DNA from 3 places in the Pseudomonas sp. RT4P38 genome. Region 3 is predicted to be linked to each of the others. Evidence: riboswitches for the same ligand, from Rfam matches in the RefSeq annotation. Region 3 holds a riboswitch; each other region holds the start of a gene.
The links. Region 3 has a riboswitch for cobalamin ahead of cobW (cobalamin biosynthesis protein CobW). Riboswitches for the same ligand answer to the same signal wherever they lie in the genome.
Positions count from the first base shown of each region.

Region 1: linked by a shared signal. The riboswitch ahead of ACYZT7_RS20745 (ABC transporter substrate-binding protein) and the one ahead of cobW (cobalamin biosynthesis protein CobW) in region 3 are both predicted to bind cobalamin.
Region 2: linked by a shared signal. The riboswitch ahead of cobO (cob(I)yrinic acid a,c-diamide adenosyltransferase) and the one ahead of cobW (cobalamin biosynthesis protein CobW) in region 3 are both predicted to bind cobalamin.

Region 1 is NZ_CM142703.1:4,491,166-4,499,003, forward strand. Features, by position in the region: gene ACYZT7_RS20735 (tRNA (adenine(22)-N(1))-methyltransferase) at 1-563, opposite strand, end outside; gene ACYZT7_RS20740 (eCIS core domain-containing protein) at 838-1,434, opposite strand; cobalamin riboswitch at 1,606-1,808, shown strand; gene ACYZT7_RS20745 (ABC transporter substrate-binding protein) at 1,949-2,962, shown strand; gene ACYZT7_RS20750 (FecCD family ABC transporter permease) at 2,971-3,972, shown strand; gene ACYZT7_RS20755 (ABC transporter ATP-binding protein) at 3,969-4,760, shown strand; gene ACYZT7_RS20760 (copper-binding protein) at 4,933-5,289, opposite strand; gene ACYZT7_RS20765 (efflux RND transporter permease subunit) at 5,301-7,838, opposite strand, start outside.
Region 2 is NZ_CM142703.1:2,090,119-2,097,956, reverse strand. Features, by position in the region: gene ACYZT7_RS09730 (cobyrinate a,c-diamide synthase) at 1-458, opposite strand, end outside; gene cobO (cob(I)yrinic acid a,c-diamide adenosyltransferase) at 469-1,080, opposite strand; cobalamin riboswitch at 1,162-1,396, opposite strand; gene ACYZT7_RS09720 (hypothetical protein) at 1,551-2,135, shown strand; gene ACYZT7_RS09715 (PQQ-dependent sugar dehydrogenase) at 2,204-3,517, shown strand; gene ACYZT7_RS09710 (O-methyltransferase) at 3,637-4,290, opposite strand; gene ACYZT7_RS09705 (C40 family peptidase) at 4,306-4,842, opposite strand; gene ACYZT7_RS09700 (C40 family peptidase) at 5,008-5,658, opposite strand; gene hda (DnaA regulatory inactivator Hda) at 5,873-6,577, opposite strand; gene ACYZT7_RS09690 (IS4 family transposase) at 7,470-7,838, opposite strand, start outside.
Region 3 is NZ_CM142703.1:2,935,889-2,943,726, reverse strand. Features, by position in the region: gene cobN (cobaltochelatase subunit CobN) at 1-1,968, opposite strand, end outside; gene cobW (cobalamin biosynthesis protein CobW) at 1,972-3,033, opposite strand; cobalamin riboswitch at 3,136-3,348, opposite strand; cobalamin riboswitch at 3,527-3,755, shown strand; gene ACYZT7_RS13720 (CbtB domain-containing protein) at 3,876-4,079, shown strand; gene ACYZT7_RS13715 (CbtA family protein) at 4,091-4,798, shown strand; gene ACYZT7_RS13710 (cobalamin biosynthesis protein) at 4,795-5,208, shown strand; gene cobM (precorrin-4 C(11)-methyltransferase) at 5,292-6,038, shown strand; gene nfuA (Fe-S biogenesis protein NfuA) at 6,101-6,685, opposite strand; gene ACYZT7_RS13695 (fatty acid cis/trans isomerase) at 6,924-7,838, opposite strand, start outside.

The sequences.
Region 1 (7,838 bases), 1.6 Mb from region 3:
ACCAGGAACGCCGGGCTGCGTGCCTGCATCTGCAGCGGGCCGAAGTACAGCTCCTCGGCGGTGTACATCACCGGCCCGGCGCGCTCGGCGACGATGATTTCGTAGTCGAAGCGCTTTTCCCGCAGCAGTTCCTCGCAGAGGATGCGGTAGCCATTTTCCATCAGCCATCGGCGCAGTGGCTGCTCGCCGCCGTTGGGCTGCAAGATCAGGCGCTCCTGGCCGCTCAGACGCGCCTTGCCGCTGTCGAGAATGTCGCGGATCGTCTCGCCGCCCATGCCGCAGATGCTGATCGCCGTGATTCCGTCTCCCGGCTCGATCGCCGCCAGGCCATTGGCCAGGCGCACGACGATCCGCTGGTCCAGGCCGTTCTCGCGCACGGTGCGTTCGGCCGAGCGGAACGGCGTCAATGCCACCTCGCCGGCCACCGCCGCCGCGATGGCGCCCCGGCGCATCAACGCCACCGGCAGGTAGCCGTGATCCGAGCCGATATCGGCCAGGCGCGCACCGGCTGGCACATGCGCCGCCACGCGTTCCAGGCGCATGGACAATGTCTGTTCGTTCAACTGCAGCCCCTTTTCACCACGAACGTCCGGCACCTTTGGCCGGATCGGGGCACGATTCTGTCGAGCAACGCCGTGCATTTCAAATTTATGCGACCAGGGCCATGGCTCGATCCATACCTGCGCTCGCGTATCGGCCCAAAGCGAACCCTGGCTATGGACCGATTTTGGCCGACCTTTGCGGTGCTTGAAAGGCTGCAATGGGACGATTTCTGCTGTCACTACTGACCGAAATCGACACAATGCAGCCAGTCGTGATGGGCGGCTTCACTACCCTTCAGTCAGTCCCTTCCCGCACCAACCGTCTGACCTCAGCCTGAATGGCATAAGCCGGCGCCTCCACAGCATTGAAATCTTGTGTATACCGCTGGGCGAATCCTTCTACCCCCCATTCCTGATACTGCTGCACATGCTTTAATTCGTGAGCCCAGAGCGCGATGTTCTGTTCTGCGGTTTGAGCGTCCCGGAAGAGGATGATGTCGATCAGCGTCACGGCACCGACATCGGGGTTTTGCAGCATGGCAGTGGCGGCGCTGAATTGGCCGTTGTCGCTAACTTTGTAGCGTGCGATATCCAGCACGCTGGGGTCGTACCAGCGCAGCAGTTGCTCCCGGATGTGCGGTGGAATGGGTTGGATGTCGGCGTTGGCTGCTTCAGCGCGGGCTTGGGTCAGCCACAGCGCCAGGGCAGGTGCCGCGATCTGGAAGATGCCATCAGACAGGGGGCCGAGCAGTTGTCCTGCGTCTGGCAGGCAGATGCAGCCGTCCAGGCACACTTGTTTCTCGCCAGCTGGGCAGGCGTTGGTCTGGGCTGGCACTTCAAGCGTCAGGCAAAGAACAAACAGCGCCACCAGGCGCGTGGTGATGGGCGGCATTGGACGCTCCAGGGACGGACGCAGCACGAACAATGGATCACAATTGATCGACGACCCGCATAACTTTAGCGTATCGCTATCGGTCTCTTCTCGATGACCGCTTCACGCCCTGAGAAAGTCAGTCGTGAACAGGCAGTCATCAGCCAAAAGCGCTCAGTGGTGATATTCGGCATGATCGACTACCATGCCGGCCACCGGTTTCCAAATGGGATTAATAGGGAATCCGAGATGCCTGACACGGCATCAAACGGAACTGCCCCCGCAACTGTAGGTGCTGAGCCTGCTCCTGAACTGCCACTGGGATCACTCCCGGGAAGGCTGGAGCCTGGCGACGACGCACCAGTCAGGAGACCTGCCGGCCAAGCAAATCACTAACCGGCGGGGTGTCCGGGAAGGACATCCTTGCGCCGAGCGTCACCTCAGTGATCGGCACTTCACTGCTTCAATGGCAGCGTTCGATGATGTGTTTCCAGTCCGTACCGCTGCTCTTGTACGGTCACATGGAGATTGCGTCATGCTGCTGTTCCGCCTTGCCACCCTCGCCACTGCCCTGGGACTGTCCACCCTCGCCCATGCGGCCCCGACCCACTATCCCCTGACCGTCGAGAACTGTGGCAGCACGTTGACCTTTCAGCAGGCACCCAGCCGTGTCGTGACCATCGGCCAGGCTGGCACTGAAATGCTCTACGCCATGGGCCTTGGCAACACGCTGGTCGGCACTTCGTTGTGGTTCAACGATGTGCTGGCCACGTACAAGACAGAGAACGACACGATCGAGCGCCTGGCCGATAACGAGCCGAGTTTCGAGGCGGTGATCGGCAAGCGTCCGCAGCTGGTGGCAGTGGAGCTGGAGTGGATGGTCGGCCCGCAAGGCGTGGTCGGTACTCGCGACCAATTTCACGAACTGAAGATCCCGACCTACCTGATGCCCTCCGACTGCGAAGCCAAGGACAACCTGGTCGGTGCCGATGGCACACGTCTGGAGGCATTTCACATCGACAGCCTCTACAAAAGCATCAGCCAATTGGCTGAAATCTTCGACGTGCAGGAACGTGGCCAGCAGCTGACCGCCCAACTCAAGGCCAGCCTGGCCAAGTCCATTGCCACCGTACAGAACAAGGATCTGAAGCACACCAGTGCGCTGTTCTGGTTCTCCAGCGCCAGTCTGGATATCGACCCCTATGTCGCCGGGCACAAGGGCATTCCCGACTTCATGTTGAACACGTTGGGTGTGCGCAACGTGGTTCAGTCTGATGAAGAATGGCCAACCGTCGGCTGGGAAACCATCGCCAAGGCCAACCCGACCTTCCTGGTCATCGCACGCATGGATCGCCGTCGCTTCCCGGCTGACGACTATCAAAAGAAACTGGAATTCCTGCGCAGCGACCCGGTGACCCGCAACATGGACGCCGTGAAAAACAACCGCATCATCATCCTCGACGCCATGGCCATGCAGGCCAGCGTGAGAATGTTCGACGGTCTTGAAACCCTGGCATCAGCCATCAACGGCTACGACCTGCCGAAATGACCAGGGTGCTGATTCGTACGCTGCTGGCATTGCTGACACTGCTGCTGGCCGTGATTGCCGGTGTGACCATCGGTGAAACGAGCATCGAACCGAGCGTGGTGTTCCAGGTGCTGGCGAACAAACTGTGGACTGCCGGTTATGTCCTCGATCCGATAGACGAAGGCATCGTCTGGAATTACCGCCTGACCCGCGCGCTGGTGGCAGCGGCCTGCGGCGCGGGCCTGGCCACCTGCGGGGTGATCCTGCAATCGCTGTTGCGCAACCCGCTGGCCGATCCTTATCTGCTCGGCATTTCCGCCGGCGCTTCGACGGGCGCTGTACTGGTGGCATTGCTGGGCCTCGGGGCGGGGCTGATTTCGCTGTCGGTCGGGGCGTTTGCCGGCGCCGTTGCCGCCTTCGCCGTGGTTGTTTTGCTGGCCCGTGCCAGTGGTTCAAACGGCGGCACCGGGCAAATCATCCTGGCGGGGATTGCCGGTTCGCAGTTGTTCAATGCGCTTACGGCGTTTCTGATCACCAAGTCGGCCAGTTCCGAACAGGCCCGCGGCATCATGTTCTGGTTGCTGGGCAATCTCAGCGGTGTGCGCTGGCCGTCGGTCTGGCTGTCGGTGCCCGTGGCATTGATCGGTCTCGCGGTGTGCCTGTGGCACCGTCGGACGCTGGATGCCTTCACTTTTGGCGCGGACTCAGCCGCCTCGCTCGGCATTCCGGTACGCCGAGTGCAATTTCTGTTGATCAGCTGCGCCGCACTGGTGACGGCGGTGATGGTGTCGATTGTCGGTTCCATCGGTTTCGTCGGACTGGTCATTCCCCATGCCGTGCGACTGCTGCTGGGCACCCGGCATGCGCGTCTGCTGCCGGCGAGCGCGCTGGGTGGTGTGTTTCTGATCGCCGCCGATGTGCTCTCCCGAACGCTGATCAAAGGCCAGGTGATCCCGGTCGGCGTCATCACCGCACTGGTTGGCGCGCCGGTGTTCGCGTTGATCCTGATCGGTCGGAGGAATGCCCGATGAATGCTGCCTCGCCTGTTATCGACGAATCCGTACTAAGTTGTTCCGGCCTCGGGTTCCATGTCCGCGACGCTGAGTTGCTGCACGACATCCACCTGGACATCCGTCGTGGTGAAACCCTGGGCCTCGTCGGGCCCAACGGTTCGGGAAAATCCACGCTGCTCAAACTGCTGGCCGGCGTGCGCGTCCCCAGCCGGGGAGACATCCACCTCAACGGCCAGTGCCTCAAGGCGCAGTCACGACGAACCATCGCGCAAACCCTGGCGGTGGTAGAGCAACAGGCCGACACCTTGGATGCCATCAGTGTGTTTGATGCCGTAGCCCTGGGCCGAACGCCATGGCTGTCGGCCTTGAGCCCGTGGTCGAGTGAGGACGATGCCATCGTCCTGCAGGCGCTGCGCGACGTCGATGCAACGCACCTGAAAAACCGTACCTGGCACAGTCTGTCCGGCGGTGAACGTCAGCGTGTCCACATCGCTCGCGCTTTGGCCCAGCGCCCGCAGATTCTGTTGCTGGACGAACCGACCAATCACTTGGATATCCAGCACCAGCTCGCCATTCTAAAAGTAGTGCAGGCTCTGCCGGTGACGACATTGATCGCCCTGCATGACCTGAATCAGGCGCTGACCTGTGACCGTTTGGCGGTACTGGATCGGGGGCGATTAGCGGCCCTCGGCAAGCCACTTGAGGTGCTGACCCCGCAATGCTTGCAGGATACGTTCGGCGTGCACGGGCATTACCTTGTCGATCCTTTCGACGGCGCGCAGATTCTGCGATTTCGCTCTGTTTGACTTGCTCTCGAGTATTCGAGATATGTCGAACCTCAGGCGACAGAGATGATCAGCTTCAAGTCGCGCCGGTTTAACGTGATCGCGGTTGGTTAACGACAAAATCGTTAAACAGACGCCAAGCCCCCTTCCCACCTACAACACCGTGTGGGAGGGAGCGCTAGGCGTCTCGTGGTTATTTCACCTTTTTAATGGACACAATCATGGCTTTCGCGCCCTCAGATCTGAATTCGAAAGCCACCTGATCTCCAGCGCTTAGACCCTCCAATTGCTCCGCCGTGGCGGAAAAAGCCATGGTCATAGCGGGCCACTGCACCGCCGGCACGGCGCCATGAGCGATAGTCACAGTGTGCTTCTCGGAGTTAATAGCCTTGATAGTGCCTTGCGCTTTGGCTACTGGAGCCTGCTTTGCGTCCTGCTTCATCTGCATACCGTCCATACCGCCCATTTTCATGCCCGGTATGTCCTCTGCCAGGACAGAAAAAGACAGCGTTACTACGGTGCTTGCAACTGCAATCAGGGTCAGTTTCATACGACTTTTCCTTAAGGGGTGGTGGGTTCAACTGGGAGATGGCGCCGACGCATCAGGCGATAGGCTGCCGGGATGACAAACAGAGAAAGTAAGGGCGCCGTGATCATGCCGCCAACCATGGGCGCGGCGATGCGGCTCATGACCTCGCTGCCGGTGCCGCTGCCCAACAGGATGGGTAACAGACCGGCAATGATCACGGCCACGGTCATGGCCTTGGGTCGAACTCGCTGCACGGCGCCTTCACGAATGGCCGCAACCAGCCCGTGCTCAGTGCTGTCGCCGAGGTCCTCACGTTCGGCCCAGGCGTTCTTCAGGTAGAGCAGCATGATCACGCCAAATTCGGCAGACACTCCGGCCAAGGCGATAAACCCGACCCCGGTGGCGACTGACAGGTTGAATCCCAACAGATAGAGGAACCATGCTCCGCCCGTCAGTGCGAATGGCAGAGTGGCCATGATCAGCACGACCTCATCGAAGCGGGCAAAAGTCAGGTAGAGCAACACGAAGATGATCACCAGAGTGGCAGGCACCACCAGTTTGAGTCGAGCGTTGGCCCTTTCGAGAAATTCGTACTGTCCCGAATAGCTCAGGCTCATGCCTGGCTGCAACTTGACCTGCTCACTGACTACCCGGCGTAGATCAGCTACCACCGAGGCAATGTCCCGGCCACGCACGTCGATGTATACCCAACCAGAGGGCCGTGCATTCTCGCTCTTGAGCATCGGAGGACCGTCACTGACCTTGACCTTTGCCACCGTGCCGAGGGTGATCTGGCTGCCTGACGGGGTGTAGATCGGCAACTGCTCCAAGGCACCGAGCGAGTCACGCCACTCCCGTGGGTAACGCACGTTGATCGGGAAACGTGCAAGACCTTCAATGGTCTCGCCGACGTTTTCACCGCCGATAGCGCCGGCCACGATGGATTGCACATCGGCGATATTCAGTCCGTAGCGAGCGGCGGCCTTGCGGTCGATATCCACGTCGATATAGCGGCCACCCGTCAGCCGCTCGGCCAGAGCCGAACTGACACCGGGTACGCCCTTGGCAACTCGCTCGACCGCCTGAGTCGCGGCATCGATCTCCGATAGGTTGGTGCCGGCAACTTTCACTCCGATGGGACTCTTGATCCCCGTGGCCAGCATGTCGATACGGTTGCGAATCGGTGGTATCCAGATATTCGTAAGCCCAGGGACTCGTACCACTCGATCCAGTTCTTCCACCAACTTTTCCTGGGTCATGCCTGGCCGCCATTGCTCGTGCGGCTTGAATTGGATGGTGGTTTCGAACATCTCCAGCGGTGCGGGGTCGGTGGCAGTTTCGGCACGACCGGCTTTACCGAATACGTGTTCGACCTCTGGAACGGTCTTGATCAAGCGGTCGGTCTGTTGCAACAGTTGCGCCGCTTTCTGCGCCGACAATCCCGGCAGAGCTGAAGGCATATAGAGCAGGTCGCCCTCGTCCAACGGGGGGAGAAACTCGCCACCCAGGCGAGACATTGGCCATAGCGCGCTGACAAAAACCAATAGCGCCACCAGCAGCGTGATCTTTGGTCGACGCAAGACCGCGTCCAGAGCCGGCTGATAGATCCGAATCAACCACCGGTTCAACGGATTCTGTTGTTCACTGGGAATTCGTCCTCGAATCCAATAGCCCATCAGCACCGGCACCAAGGTTACTGACAATCCCGCCGCTGCGGCCATGGCGTAGGTCTTGGTGAAAGCCAACGGGCCGAACAGCCGCCCTTCTTGCGCCTCCAGGGTGAACACCGGAATGAACGACAGGGTGATGATCAACAAACAGAAGAACAGTGCTGGACCTACTTCTGCCGCCGCTTCGGTCATCACGTGCCAATGACGCTCCCCCTTCAATTCCTCTCCGGGATTAGCCACGTGCCAAGCCTCAATCTTCTTGTGGGCGTTCTCGATCATCACCACGGCGGCATCGACCATGGCGCCGATGGCGATGGCTATCCCGCCCAAGGACATGATGTTGGCGTTGATGCCCTGGTAGCGCATGACGATGAAGGCAATCAACACACCAACCGGCAAGGAGATGATCGCCACCAGGGATGAGCGCAGGTGCCAGAGGAAGATCCCACACACCAACGCGACGACGATGAACTCTTCGATTAGTTTGTGGCTGAGATTTTCCACAGCGCGGTCGATCAGCTTGCTGCGGTCGTAGGTGGTGACGATTTCCACTCCGGCCGGCAAACTGCTTTTCAGTTCGTCGAGTTTCGTTTTGACCGCCGCAATGGTCTCGCGAGCATTCTTGCCGCTGCGCAAAATCACCACGCCGCCGACGGTCTCGCCTTCGCCGTCGAGTTCAGTGATGCCACGCCGCATTTCCGGACCCAACTGGATCGTGGCGACATCGCCAAGGGTCACCGGCACACCACCCGAACCCAGCTTGAGCGGGATTGCCCGAAAGTCATTTAGTGTCTTCAGGTAGCCGGAAGCACGCACGATGAACTCGGTCTCAGCCATCTCCAGCACGGCCCCACCGGTTTCCTGATTGGCCTTGCCAATAGCCTCGGTTACCTGCGCCTG
Region 2 (7,838 bases), 850 kb from region 3:
CCGACGCGGTTGGCCAACACACCGGCAAACGGCAAATCCGGCTGATAGCGCGCCAATCCCAACGCCAGTGCACCAAAGGTCTGGGCCATGGCGGTGCCGTCGATCACACCGAGCACCGGCACACCGAAATGCCGCGCCAAATCAGCGCTGGACGGCGTACCGTCAAACAGCCCCATGACGCCTTCGATGAGGATCAGGTCGGCTTCGCCGGCGGCTTCCCACAACAGACGACGACTTTCCTGTTCGCCGACCATCCACATGTCCAGTTGATACACCGGCGCACCGCTGGCGCGCTCGAGAATCATCGGGTCGAGAAAGTCCGGGCCGCACTTGAACACGCGAACCTTGCGCCCCTGATTGCGATGCAAACGGGCCAGCGCGGCGGTGACGGTGGTCTTGCCCTGACCGGAGGCCGGCGCGGCAATCAGTACCGCCGGGCATTGACGATGGCTATTCATAAAGTGCAGCTCACAACTCGACGCCTTTTTGCGCTTTGATCCCGGCCTGGAACGCATGTTTGATCACGCCCATTTCGGTGACCGTGTCGGCCAGTTCGATCATCTCCGGCTTGGCGCCGCGACCGGTGACCACCACGTGCTGCATCGGCGGACGGGTCTGCAAGTCGCTGAGCACTTGATCGAGATCCAGATAACCGTGCTTGAGCGCAATGTTCAACTCATCCAACACCACCAGGCCGATCGACGGATCACGCAGCAATTCGCGGGACACCGCCCAGGCGGCTTCAGCAGCGGCGATGTCACGCTGGCGATCCTGGGTTTCCCAGGTGAAGCCCTCGCCCATCACATGAAAACGCACCTGTTCCGGGAAGCGCCGGAAGAACAGTTCTTCGCCGGTGCTGTTGCGCCCCTTGATGAACTGCACCACGCCGCACTGCATGCCGTGGCCCATGGACCGGGCGAGCATGCCGAAGGCCGAACTGCTTTTGCCCTTGCCGTTGCCGGTCAGCACCAGCAGCAGGCCGCATTCATTCGGGGAATTGGCGATGCGTTCGTCGATCACGGCTTTTTTTCGCAGCATGCGCGCCAGATGACGTTCGTCACGATCGGGGGTATCAGTCATGGGGGAGCTCTCCGTTGAGGCTGGATAACGGCGGGCAGGCACAAGAATAGACGGCAAGAAGCCTGGCATCGCCCACCGTGATGCCGCTGGATGGATCAGGCCGGTCTCCGGGCTCATGAGCGGCGTGAAGCCTGACTGCGCGCCTTCCCATGTCGACACTCGACACAGTGGCTCAAGGCGCAGCCTTCACTCATTTACCGTTGCGGGGGCAGCGCCGGGATCATGGCTCTTCGTCGCTTGAAGAGAGTCACTCACCGGCTTCCCTGTTTCACTCAGTCGACCAAGGCCACAGAGCACCTGAAACAAGCCGCGAAGGTTAGAGGGTTGGGGATGGAGCGTCAATTGAAGACGGGCGGCCTGCGAGCGAATAACTGCCGTCGATCAATTATCTGACGCCAATCTTGTGCCACACTCTCAGCAGTGATATCAAAGAGCCACAATCTCACAACACAATAACAAGGGTGAGCCACATGCAAGGCATGATCATCAGCAATCCGAAGCTGGAATTCCTGCGCCCGGTGCTGGAACGCTGGTTTGACTGTATCGACCGCTACAACGCCGTGCGCGGCGATAACGACACGCCTTACTGGTTCGATGAAAAAGCCAACCTGAGCCTGCTGTCCGCCGCTGCGTGGATGGCGGAAATGGTGACGTTGCAACAAACGCCGACCCGTAAACAGACCGAAGAAGGCGAACGCAATGGCCGTGCCGATCTGTTTATCGCGACCCGCGAAGAACGCGCTTACCTTCAGGCGACCCAGCGCTGGCCACGCGTCAACAGCCTGAACCTGACTCAAGCATTGCAGGACATCACCAGCGATGCCAAACGCATCAGCTACGCCAGCGACCTGAAACTCGGCTGCCTGTTCGTCGCGCCACAAAAGGCTCAACAAAGCGCTACTCCGGAAGAACTCCAGGACATGGTCGACGACCTGCAAAAGGAACACACCTGCGCGGTGGCCTGGTATTTCCCCTACGCGTATCGCAAGTTGCGCAACGAAGCCGGCAACTATCACCCCGGCATTGCCGTGCTGTTCAAGGAAGCCCGCGGCTGACCGGTTGAACCATCGCGCACCTGTGCTTCTCTATTGATTAGGTCAATGCATTCATAGGGAAGATCAGCATGCGCAAGCCCCCGCTCGTTCTCGTCATCGTGCTCGCCGGAGGGCTTGCCGCCTGTGGTGAAACCGCCAGGCTGCAAGTCTCCGACGGCTTCGGCCCGTCACCCAAGCTGCCAGAACCGAACAAGACCCTGATTCCGACGGTAAACATCGCCCCGGCGATCGGCTGGCCGGACGGCACGAAACCCATCGCCGCGACAGGGACTCAGGTCGCGGCTTTTGCCGAAGGTCTCGATCACCCACGCTGGCTCTACGTGCTGCCCAACGGCGACGTGCTGGTGGCCGAAACCAACGCACCACCCAAACCCGATGACGGCAAAGGCGTTCGTGGCTGGGTCATGGGCAAAGTCATGGGCCGTGCCGGCGCCAAAGTACCGAGCCCGAATCGCATCACGCTGCTGCGGGACAAGGACCACGACGGCATCGCCGAAACCCGCACGGTGTTCCTGGAAAACCTCAACTCGCCCTTCGGCATGACCCTGGTCGGCAATGACCTGTACGTCGCCGACACGGACCGCTTGCTGCGCTTCCACTATGAAAACGGCGAGACGGCGATCAAGTCACAGCCGATGAAGGTGATCGACCTGCCAGGCGGTACGCTCAATCATCACTGGACCAAAAACGTCATCGCCAGCAAGGACGGCCGCAAGCTGTACGTCACGGTGGGCTCCAACAGCAACGTGGCCGAAAACGGCATGGACAAGGAAGAAGGTCGCGCGGCGATCTGGGAAGTGGATCGCGCCACCGGCAATCATCGAATCTTCGCCTCGGGGATTCGTAATCCAAACGGCCTGGCCTGGGAACCTCGGAGCGGCGCATTGTGGACAGCGGTCAACGAGCGCGACGAAATCGGCAGCGACCTGGTGCCGGACTACATCACGTCAGTGAAGGACGGCGGGTTCTACGGCTGGCCTTACAGTTATTACGGTCAGCACGTCGACATCCGCGTCGAGCCGCAAAACCCCGACCTCGTGGCCAAGGCCATTGCTCCGGACTACGCGGTCGGCCCGCATACCGCCTCGCTGGGCCTGACGTTCGCTGAAGGTAACACGCTGCCGGCGCAGTTCAAGGAAGGTGCATTCATCGGCCAGCATGGCTCGTGGAACCGTAAGCCGCACAGTGGCTACAAAGTGATTTTCGTACCGTTCAGCGCAGGGAAACCGATCGGGCAGCCGATTGATGTGCTCACCGGTTTCCTCAATGACGAGGAAAAAGCCATGGGCCGTCCGGTAGGCGTGGTGATTGATCAGCAGGGTGATTTGTTGGTGGCGGATGACGTGGGCAACAAGGTGTGGCGGGTTTCTGCCACTAAATAACTGCAACCCACATACCCTGTGGGAGCGAGCTTGCTCGCGATGAGGGCAATCCACTCAACATCGATGTCGCCTGACCCACCGCTATCGCGAGCAAGCTCGCTCCCACAGGGACCTAGGGTTTAGCGTTTGCGACAGAGCGTGAGCCCATCACCCAACGGCAACAACGACAGGTCGACACGCGAGTCATCCTTCAAGGCGCGATTGAGCGCCTGGATGGCTCGAGTGTCTTCGCTCTCGGGATTGTCCTCAAGTACCCGGCCGCTCCACAGCGTGTTATCGAACACCGCCAGACCGCCGACGCGCAGCAGACGTAATGCGTGCTCCAGATAGCGTGGGTAGTTGGCTTTATCGGCATCGATGAAGATCAGGTCGAATGGCACTTGCTGATCCAGCTGAGCCAGGGTTTCCAGCGCGGGCGCCAAGCGTAGGTCAATTCGTTCGGTTAACCCCGCCTCCTGCCAGTAACGGCGTGCGGTGGCATTGTAGTCGCCAGGAATGTCGCAGCAAATCAGCGAGCCGTCATCCGGCAATGCAGCCGCCATGCACAAGGCGCTGTAACCGGTGAAGGTGCCGACTTCCAGCAGACGCTTGGCGCCGGTGAGTTTCACCAGTAGCGCAAGAAACTGGCCCTGCTCCGGCGCCACTTGCCAGCGAGCCATGGGCAGCGCCTGGGTTTCGTCACGCAGACGCTTGAGCAGCGGCGTTTCGCGCAGAGAAACGTCGAGCAGGTATTGATACAGGGAATCGTCGAGATTGAGTGTGCGAGCGGTCATGACAACCTCTGCAATTTAGGGGTTGCGTGCCAAGTGCTCAGGTTGCAAGACGCGCTTGGCACTCAGATAGGCTTTCTGCCAGTAAGCTTTGGACAAGCTGTCGAGCTTCACCGTGCCGCCGGTGGCTGGCGCATGGACGAAGCGACCTTCACCGACGTAAATCCCGGCGTGGCTGACCTGAGAACCGCCATTGGTGGCGAAGAAGATCAGGTCACCAGTTTGCAGACCTTCCTTGCCCACACTGGCCGCCTGCATGCTGATCATCTCGCGCGTGGTACGCGGCAGAGAAATGCCGGCGACGTCACGGTAGACATAACCGATCAGTCCGCTGCAATCGAAACCCGAATCCGGCGTGTTGCCACCCCAACGATACGGCGTACCCACCAGGCCGAGCGCGCGGAACAATACGTCTTCTGCCTCAGGGGAGAATGCTTGGGAGGAACCGAAAACAATGGGCGCGCGAACCACTGGCGCAGGAGGCGGTGTACGGCTGGCGCAGGCGCTGAGCAGCGCTGCGAAGAACATGATTGCGAGGCGGGCCGACGTCGACATAGGCAGAACATCCTGATCTGGCTGCGGCTTTTTCTGCCGGGAGGACAGAAAAGAAAACCGCCTGCGCAGGACGCAGGCGGTTTGCCATCAATAATAGATCAGGATTCTAGCGGCTACGCGGCAAACTTCAAGTAAGACTTTAAGTTCACCTTACAAAATGTCCGCTTACTTGCGAGCCGTGACGATAGTCGGGGCTGCAGTTGGCGCCATTGCCAGTGCGCGCTTGGCTTCGATGAAGGTCTTGCTCCAGTAGCTGTCGCCCAGGCTATCGATCCGGACACCACCGCTGCGGCGGCTGCTGGAATGGATGAACTGGTTGTCACCCAGGTAGATCCCGGCGTGACTGACGCGGCCGCGACGGCCATTGGTGGCGAAAAACAGCAAGTCGCCAGGCTCCAGTTTGCTGCGCGAAACCAACGGAGCGTCCACGTTGATCATTTCGCGAGTGGAGCGTGGCAGGTTCAGGCCGGCTTCTTCACGAAACAGGTAACCGATGAAGCCACTGCAATCAAAGCCGGCTTCGGAGGTGCCGCCGAATCGGTAACGGGTACCGATCAGGGACATGCCGCGTTCGAGGATACTGTCGGCCAGAACCGGAAGCTGGTACGACTTGCCGCCGGCGAAGTCTGCCAATTCTTTTTCGGTGGCCGCCTCTTCCTGTTCAAGCGCTTGCTGATAAAGAACAGAAGATTGGGCGGTAACAGCATTTTTTGCCTGCTGTTGCTGCTCTTGCTGGGACACTGGAGAGTGAGCAGCGCAACCGAACAACAGGGTAACGAGTGCGAGGGGCACGAGGGGTGCAAAGCGATTTAGCATGGGCACGACCGTGGCTGATAGTTCTAAAGAAGGCGAGACTATGCCCACTATCAACCTCATTTGCAAATTCAATCGATCTTGATGTGACTTATCGGTTTCTCGTTTACATCTAAGCGCTTAAGCCCGTTTTAGACGTTCGCGCAGCCTGCAACCCTGTAGGGAAGCGCAATTGTTGACGCCTGAAATATGCCGTAACCCGCGACAGGCTTGGGTTTTACCAGCCTAACGTTTCTTTCAGAAAGGGGATCGTCAGCTTGCGCTGAGCTTGAAGGGAGGCCTGATCGAGGCGTTCAAGCAGCTCGAAAAGCGCGCTCATACTGCGCGTACCGCGGGTCAAAATGAAATGCCCGACTTCATCGGTCAAGTGCAGACCGCGACGAGATGCGCGCAATTGCAAGGCACGCAATTTGTCTTCGTCGGAGAGCGGACGCATCTGAAAGATCAACGCCAACGTCAGACGGGACTTGAGGTCCGCCAGCTTCACCGGCAGTTCGCGCGGGGACGTCGAAGCGGCGATCAGTAGGCGTCGACCGCTGTCACGCAGACGATTGAACAGATGGAACAGCGCCTCCTCCCAATCCGCCCGACCGGCTACCGCCTGCAAATCATCCAGGCAGACCAGTTCGTACTGTTCGAGGTTGTCGAGGATGGCGATGCCACGATCGAGCAGCTCGGCCAACGGCAAATACACCGCCGGCTCCCCCAGTTGTTCGAAGCGCAGGCAGGCCGCCTGCAACAGGTGCGTACGCCCTACCCCGTCCTTGCCCCAAAGATAAATCAGGCTTTCGGTCCAACCAGCGTCGGCTTCGCATAGCCGCTCGACATAGCCGAGTGCAGCGGCATTGGCGCCTGGGTAGTAATTGATAAAGGTAGCGTCATCACGCAGACGCACACCTAGGGGCAGCTGAATCGGTTTCATGCTGACTGAACAGTTCCAAAGGAACCGTTAGTGGCCTCTGTGTAAAGTTTGCGAAGTTTATACCCGTGAAGCTGGCCGCACAATGCGACAGACCACAAGCAAAATCAAAGGTTTGCGTTAACACACTGGTTTTATGACAGTTTCTTTGGCGGCGCATGTGACAGCCGCGCGAGGGATTCGGGTCAACCTGGCGATGAACCAGGCTGCCCGCGACGGGTGATCAGAGACCTTAGGTTGGGTACATATCCGTTTCTGCGGTCACGGCGGCTGGCGGTTTCGCTTTTACAGCGAGTCACTTTCGAAAAGCGCGAAAGTAACCAAAGCGCTTTTGCCCCTTTCGTTCGGTGCCTCGCCTAGGCTCGGCATGCCCTCACTCCGGCATTGCTCCGGGGGCCCGCCGCCATCGGCCATCCATGGCCGGGGGCGGCTACCGCGGCATCCTTGCCGCGGTGCCCCCTGCGCAACGCCTGCGTTCGGCCTCTGGGAAAGGGGCGGCAGATCTGAAGCCAAAGCAACAGCAACAGCAACAGCAACAGCAACAGCAACAGCAACAGCAAGATCAACAGCTTCGCGAGCAGGCTCGCTCCCACATAAAGCAGATCGACGTACACGTGCTTTTCACCACTCAACAGGCCGAGCGTTAGCTCGCCAGCAGCTTTTGATCTTGATGCACCGCCCCCTCGAGAGGCCGAGCGCAGGTTCTGCGCAGTGGGCAACCCGGCATGGATGCCGGGTTAGCCGCCCCCGGCCATGGATGGCCGATGGCGGCGGGCCCACGGAGCAGGACCGGAGCGAGGGCATGCCGAGCAATAGCGAGGCACCGAACGTCAGGGGCAAGAGCGCTTGGTTACTTGGCGCTCTTCCAAGTGACCCGCTGTAAAAGCCATCCCTTTCAAGGTCTTTTGACCTTGGCGGCCTTGAGCACCCTATCTGTCGACACGTGAGCATTCACTGCCTTGCCTTCCAGCCATTCCTTGGGTTTAGGCACCTTCGGACCTCGTTTGCTTTTGGCGACGGATTTGGGCGGGATGTTTTTAGCCAGCGCCAGCAAGTGCTGAGCCAGCCCTCCTGAGCGGATCGGGATGGCTAAGTGCTCTGGCGGCAAGGCGATCTGCAGGCCCTCGTAACCGCTGCGTACCTGTACCGTCAGGTGGAAGATCGATGCTTCCCAATCTTCAGGCTGGGTCTGGCGATGAGCCTGTTCGACGCTGCGCTTAAGCACGGACAAAACGTTATAAGCCAACACAGCGGACGCAAATCC
Region 3 (7,838 bases):
CGTCTCGCGCACCAGTTGCAGGATGTCGCGCTGCAATTCCCGGGCACGGCGCGGATCGAGCAATTGCGCTTCGTAATACTCGTCGGCGAGTAATTCGAGGTTGCGCAACGGGCCGTAGGTTTCGGCACGTGTCAGCGGCGGCATCAGGTGATCGATGATCACTGCCTGGGTGCGGCGCTTGGCCTGGGCGCCCTCACCCGGGTCGTTGACGATGAACGGATAGATGTTCGGCAGCGGCCCGAGCAGCGCATCCGGCCAGCAATTCTCCGACAGCCCGACGCCCTTGCCCGGCAGCCATTCGAGGTTGCCGTGCTTGCCGACGTGGATCACGCCGTGGGCGCCGTAGGTGTTACGCAACCAGAAATAGAACGCCAGATAACCGTGAGGCGGCACCAGGTCCGGGTCGTGATACACCGCACTCGGGTCCACCTGATAACCCCGCGCCGGTTGAATGCCGACGAAGGTCAGGCCAAAACGTAGCCCTGCGATCATCATTCGCCCGCCACGGCACATCGGATCGCTTTGCGGCGTGCCCCAACGTTCCAGCACGGCTTGGCGATTGGACTCGGGCAAGGCGTTGAACATCAGGTTGTAGTCGTCCATCGCCAGGCTTTGCTGACATGGACGCTGGTCAAGGGTGTCGAGGTCGTTGCTGACACCACCGAGCAATTGCTGGATCAACGCGGTGCCAGTGTCCGGCAACTCCGCCGGTAGCGGATAACCTTCTTTATGCAGCGCACGCAGGATGTTCAGCGCGGCGGCGGGTGTGTCGAGGCCGACGCCGTTGCCAATACGCCCGTCGCGGGTCGGGTAGTTGGCGAGGATCAGGGCGATGCGTTTTTCAGCGTTGGGTACTCGCGTCAGATCAATCCAGCGCCGCGCCAGTTCGGCGACAAAATCCATGCGCTCCGGTTGTGGTCGATAGCAGACCACATCGGATTGACTGCGCTCGCTGCGCCAAGCCAGGTCCTTGAAGCTGATCGGTCGGCTGATGATTCGGCCATCCAGTTCCGGCAGCGCGATGTGCATCGCCAGATCACGCGGACCGAGGCCCTGTTCGCTGGCGCGCCAATCGGGTTCGTTGTCCTGGGCGCAGATCGCCTGGATCACCGGGATGTTGCGGCGAAACGGTCGCAGGTGCGGCGCTTCGGGGCTGGATTGCGCGAAACCGGTGGTATTGAGAATTACGCCGGCCTCGACTTCATCCAGCCAGTCCTCGACCACCGTCAGGCAGCCGGGCTCTTTCAAACTGGCCACGGCAATGGGCAACGGGTTCAACCCCGTCGCCTGCAAACGCTGACAGAAAACATCGATGAAACCGGTGTTCGCCGCTTGCAGATGCGAACGGTAAAACAGCACCGCCGCGACCGGTTGATCGGCCTGCCAATCGGCTTGCCAATCCTTCAGTTCAGCGGGGCTTTTGTGCGGGTGGTAGATCGCCGTGCGCGGCAGGGTTTGCGGCTCGGCCCAGGCGTAGTCGCGATCCAGCCAACGATTGGCGAGACAGCGGAAAAAATCCAGAGCATTGCTCATGCCGCCCTGACGCAGAAACTGCCAGAGTCGATCGCGGTCGCAGGCAGCCACCGTGCTCAGCTCGCTGAGTTCCGGGTCCGGGCGGTCATCGCCGGGCACCAGAATCAGTTGCACGCCGCGCTCCGACAGTTGCACCAGTTGCTCGACGCCGTAACGCCAATAGGCGATGCCACCGTGCAGCGAAATCAGTATCACCTTGGCATGGCGCAGCACTTCGTCGACATACAAGTCGACCGACGCGTGATTCTGCACCTGCATCGGGTTGGCCAGGCGCACGCTGGGGTAATCGTCGGGCAACTGCTGCGCCGCCTCGGCGAGCAGCGCGAGGCTTGAGTCGCCGCTGCACAGGATCACCAGCTCGGCGGGGGTTTGTCCAAGGTCGGCAATGTTGTCATCCGACACGAAACCGCCGGGCTGGGTCCTGAGCAGATGCATGGCTTAAACGCTGAGCGCAGCGCGCAATTGCGCTTCAAGCAGAGTGGCGTCCAGCTCCTGACCGATCAACACCAGACGCGTGGTGCGCGCTTCATCGGCGCCCCACTGACGGTCGAAGTGCTTGTCGAAACGTGTGCCCACGCCCTGAATCAGCAGGCGCATCGGTTTGTTCGGGATGGCGGCGAAACCTTTGACACGCAAGATGCCGTGTTGAACCACCAGTTGAGTCAGCGCGTCCAGCAGCAGGCTTTCGTCGGCTTGCGGCAGTTCGATGGAGATGGAGTCGAACGCATCGTGGTCGTGATCGTCTTCACCTTCATGGTGGTGATCATGATGGCTATGACGGCTGTCGATGTGTTCTTCAGAACCGGCGCCGAGGCCGATCAGCACGTCCAGTGGCAGACGACCACTGCTGGCCTCGATGACTTTCACGGCGGGCGGCAATTCTTCAGCGACTTCCAGGCGTACACGGGCCAGGTCTTCAGGGCTGATCAGGTCGGCCTTGTTGAGGATCACCAGGTCGGCGCTGGCCAGTTGGTCGGCGAACAGCTCGTGCAGTGGCGATTCGTGATCCAGGTTCGGGTCGAGTTTGCGCTGGGCATCGACCTGGTCCGGGAAAGCCGCGAAGGTGCCGGCGGCGACCGCTGGGCTGTCGACCACGGTGATGACCGCGTCAACGGTGCAGGCGCTGCGGATTTCCGGCCACTGGAAGGCTTGCACCAGCGGTTTTGGCAAGGCCAGGCCCGAGGTTTCGATAAGGATGTGGTCGAGGTCGCCGCGGCGGGCGACCAATTCGCGCATCACAGGGAAGAATTCTTCTTGAACGGTGCAGCACAGGCAGCCGTTGGCCAATTCATAAACGCGGCCGTTGGCTTCTTCTTCAGTGCAGCCGATGGAGCACTGCTTGAGGATTTCGCCGTCGATGCCCAGCTCGCCGAACTCGTTGACGATCACCGCAATACGACGGCCCTGAGCGTTGTCGAGCATGTGCCGCAGCAACGTGGTTTTGCCCGAGCCGAGGAAGCCGGTAACGATGGTGACGGGGAGTTTGGCCAGTGTTTTCATCGGATGCCCTTTGGCAAGGTGGCGGGCATATGGCACGACGACCGGCAACGCGGACGCGCGTGCCTGAAGAGTTCGCCACCGGATCACCCCGCCCGGTTGAAAGTGAGAATCTGTGTCGAGGCAGGTCTCCTGGCTGACGGCTTGCCAGTCGTTCGACTGACGTTGGCTGCGCCTTCCCGCGGGCCCGATAGACAGGGCTTGCAGTGGCGTGGCAGCCAAAAGAACCGTTCACAGTTGCGGGGGCAGCCGCGGCATCGACCGCGTTCCCTTCTTAGCTTCGGCAGACGCCGAAGAACCTCGAAAGCGCAAGGCTACGCATCGTGTGGGGGCGGGTCAATGTCTTGTGCCGACCTCCAGGGCGCCTTCGCGGGCAAGCCTCGCTCCTACAAGAGCGCCGCCGTCCTTGTAGGAGCGAGGCTTGCCCGCGAAGAAGTCACCTCGATCTCGAGTTGAGAACGCTTGCCAATTGACGCCCAACCCCCGCCCATGCTCTCCTACACGCCTTGTTACGGGTGCCCTTCACAGGGTGAAACGGGAAACCGGTGAATCATGTGCTTTACTCTAAAGTCATGTCAGTCCGGTGCTGCCCCCGCAACGGTAAGCGAGCGTAGCGTCAGATCCACTGTGCCAGCAGTTCGGCATGGGAAGGTGATGCTTGCAGGTCAAGGCGAAAGCCAGCGCCCCTCGTGAGCCCGGAGACCGGCCCGCAACACAAAGTGACCATTACGATCACTGAATAACAAACCCGCGGTGGGCGGGCGCTGTTTGAACCTCTGCGCGCCCGGCTCGCAGGGGTCTTCCATGCGCTCTATTCACCCGCTGACAGACCAGAGGGAAGCGCCATGTCGATCATCAGCAGTACCGGCAGCAACACCGATAAGAGCAGCGCCAGCACCACCACGACCCTGACTCAACGCCTGACCGCCGCTGTGTGTGCGTCGATCCTTGGTGCTAGCCTGGTGTATTTCGCCGGTTTCTCGCACATCGAAGCGGTGCACAATGCCGCGCACGATACCCGCCACAGCTCTGCATTCCCGTGCCATTGAGACCTGCTGACATGATCAAGCGTATTGCGCAAACCGCAGGGTTCACCGGGCTGCTGGCCGCCCTGTTGCTGACCCTGCTGCAAAGCTTCTGGGTGGCTCCGCTGATTCTGCAGGCCGAGACTTACGAAAAATCCGAGCCCGCCGCTGTTGCAGTTCACGAACACGCCGCGGGTGCTGTCGCCGCTCACACTCACGACGCCGAAGCCTGGGAACCGGAAGACGGCTGGCAGCGTGTGCTGTCCACCACGGGCGGCAACCTGGTGGTAGCGGTCGGTTTCGCCCTGATGCTTGCCGGTCTTTACACCTTGCGCGCACCGACTCGCACTTCCCAAGGCCTGCTCTGGGGCCTGGCCGGTTACGCGACGTTCGTGCTGGCACCGACCCTCGGTCTGCCGCCCGAGCTGCCGGGCACTGCCGCGGCTGATTTGGCGCAACGGCAGGTCTGGTGGATCGGCACGGCTGCCTCCACCGCGGTCGGCATCGCATTGATCGTGTTCAGCCGTCACTGGCTGATGAAAGTGCTCGGCGTGGCCATTCTGGCCGTTCCTCACGTGATCGGTGCACCACAACCGGAAGTCCATTCGATGCTGGCTCCAGAAACCCTGGAAGCTCAATTCAAAATCGCTTCGCAGCTGACCAACGTGGCATTCTGGCTGGCCCTGGGCCTGATCAGTGCCTGGTTGTTCCGCCGCAAAAGCGATGGTCAATACCACGCATGACTGAGATCAGCACAGCGCCGACTTTAGTGGTCGGCCTGGGCTGCCAGCGCGGCTGCCCTGTCAGCACGCTGCGGGCGCTGCTTGATCAGGCGTTACAGGCTCATAAAATCGAACTTCACCAGATCAAGGCCCTGGCCAGCATCGACCTGAAGCGCGAAGAACCTGGCTTGATCGAATTGGCCGAACAACTAGCACTCCCACTGATGTACTTCAGCAGCGAACAACTGGCCGGCTATCAACCGCAACTCAGCCACCGCTCGGACATCGCGTTCGAACGCACCGGCTGCTACGGCGTCGCGGAAAGTGCCGCCCTGGCCCTGGCCGAACACCTGACCCAGGCACCGGCAAAATTGCTGATTTCACGACAAAAATATGCCCAGGCCACCTTGGCATTGGCCGGCGCCGCCTAAAATCCTCGATAATCCCCGTCTTTGATCATGAGCAATCTTCATCTGAAGCCTTGCCCAGCCCCTTTTTCTCACAGGAACCGACGATGACCGTCTACTTCATTGGCGCAGGTCCCGGCGACCCGGAACTGATCACCGTCAAAGGCCAACGGCTGATTCGCAGCTGCCCGGTGATCATCTACGCCGGCTCCCTGGTGCCCGCCGCCGTGCTGGAAGGCCATCGCGCCGAACAGGTGGTCAACAGCGCCGAACTGCACCTGGAACAGATCATCGAGCTGATCAAATCTGCCCATGCCAAGGGCCAGGACGTGGCCCGGGTGCACTCTGGCGATCCAAGTCTTTATGGCGCCATTGGCGAGCAGATTCGCTACCTGCGCGAACTCGACATCCCTTTTGAAATTATTCCCGGTGTCACGGCCACGGCGGCCTGCGCGGCGCTTCTGGGCGCGGAACTGACGTTACCGGACGTGTCGCAAAGCGTGATCCTGACCCGCTACGCCGACAAGACCGCCATGCCCGCCGGCGAAGAACTGGGCAGCCTGGCACAGCATGGGGCGACCATGGCGATTCATCTGGGGGTCAATCATCTGGAGAAAATCCTGGTTGAATTGCTGCCGCACTACGGCGCGGACTGCCCGATCGCGGTGATTCACCGAGCGACCTGGCCGGATCAGGATTGGGTGGTGGGGACGCTTGAAGACATTGCCGCGAAAGTTGAAGCCAAGGGGTTTCGGCGCACGGCGTTGATTTTGGTGGGCCGAGTCTTGGGCAGTGTTCACTTCAGTGAGTCATCGCTGTACCGCGCTGGGCATGCGCATCTCTACAGACCCTAGGACCCATAAAAAAACGGCGCTCACGGGGCGCCGTTTTTTTATGTTTGCAGCGAACACCTTGCTTAGTAGTAGGCGTTTTCTTTCTGCGTGTGGTCGGTGACGTCACGAACACCCTTGAGCTCGGGAATGCGTTCGAGCAACGTGCGCTCGATGCCTTCGCGCAGGGTGACGTCTGCCTGGCCGCAGCCTTGGCAACCGCCGCCGAACTTCAGTACGGCGATGCCGTCTTCGACCACATCGATCAGGCTGACCTGACCGCCGTGGCTGGCCAGCCCCGGGTTGATCTCGGTTTGCAGGTAGTAGTTGATGCGCTCGTTGACCGGGCTGTCGGCGTTGACCATCGGGACTTTGGCGTTTGGCGCCTTGATGGTCAGCTGGCCGCCCATGCGGTCGGTGGCGTAGTCGACTACCGCGTCGTCCAGGAAAGCTTCGCTGAACGAGTCGATGTAAGCGGTGAAGCTTTTCAGCCCCAGCGCCGTGTCTTCAGGTTTTTCTTCGCCCGGCTTGCAGTAGGCAATACAGGTTTCGGCGTACTGAGTGCCAGGCTGGGTGATAAAAACGCGGATGCCGATGCCTGGGGTGTTCTGCTTGGAGAGCAGATCAGCCAGATAATCGTGGGCGGCGTCGGTAATGGTAATAGCGGTCATGGAAACTCCTCGCAGGCTTGGGCGCAGTTTACGCCAATCATCGCGCCGCACAAAGTCCTAGTATTTTTGTCGGGAAAGATGCGCCTGTCGATGAACATCTGATCACCGCAACCCCTGTAGGAGCGAAGCTTGCTCGCGAAAGCGGTCTGATAGTTGACATCTATGCTGAATGTCAGCCCCCTTTCGCGAGCAAGCTTCGCTCCTACAGGGGTTCGGCGGTGCGTGTTCAGGCTTTCAATCAAAGATTCTCGTACCGGTTCATGTCCAGCACGCCCTCTTCCACCGGATCGGTCTCGTGGACGTACTGGCTCAGGTCATGAAAGTAAAACCAGAACTGCGGATGGCTGCGGCGAATGCCCCAGCGCTCGACGATTTTTTCGAAGCGATGGGCGTCCTTGGCGTTTTCCATGGCATCCACGAATGCCGGCACTTGCTCGGCCGGGATGTTGAACATGAAGTTCGGATAGCTGCTGAGTACGCCCGGGTAAACAGTCACGGTGTCGAGCCCTGGCTGATACCGCAGCGATTCACCGAGCAGGAACGCCACGTTACTGTGCGCGCGGTTGCGCAGCAGGCTGTAAACCTCGCGTTTGCCGCTCTGGGTTTCAATGCGCAGCAGGGTCGCCTCCGGCAACTGATCAATGACCCTCAATCCGGCCGCCGGACGCGAAGTCAGTCGACTCAACGCCTGCTCGGCGCTCTGCAATGCCGGATCGATGTTCGGCCGCGAGCAATAAGCGCCGTCACACCGGTTGATCGGATCAGGCTTGGCGTTGAGGTCGCCGTAACGGGCCAGCATCTGCATGACGAAATCGCGTTTCGGGTCCTTTTCGTCCAGCACCAGCGCCGTCTCTTTGTCGTTATCGATGGACTCGTAGTCCATCCACATCTTGAATTTTCCGCCGCTCTGGTACCAATCGTCGAGGTAATCATCCCGCGAATCGGCGGGCATCAGACGCAAGAAGTTTTGCTCGGCGCCGTTGCGGATCAGGTCGAAGTACAGGCGCGTTTGCGCCTGATGGGAGACGTTGCCGAACACGTCGAAGTTAACCGCCAACTGGTAGTAAGTGCGCTCCAGCAGCGGGAAGTCGAACAGCCACATCGTTTGTGGCACGTCACCAATCAGGCCCTTGTTCACCGAGGCGCTGTCGAA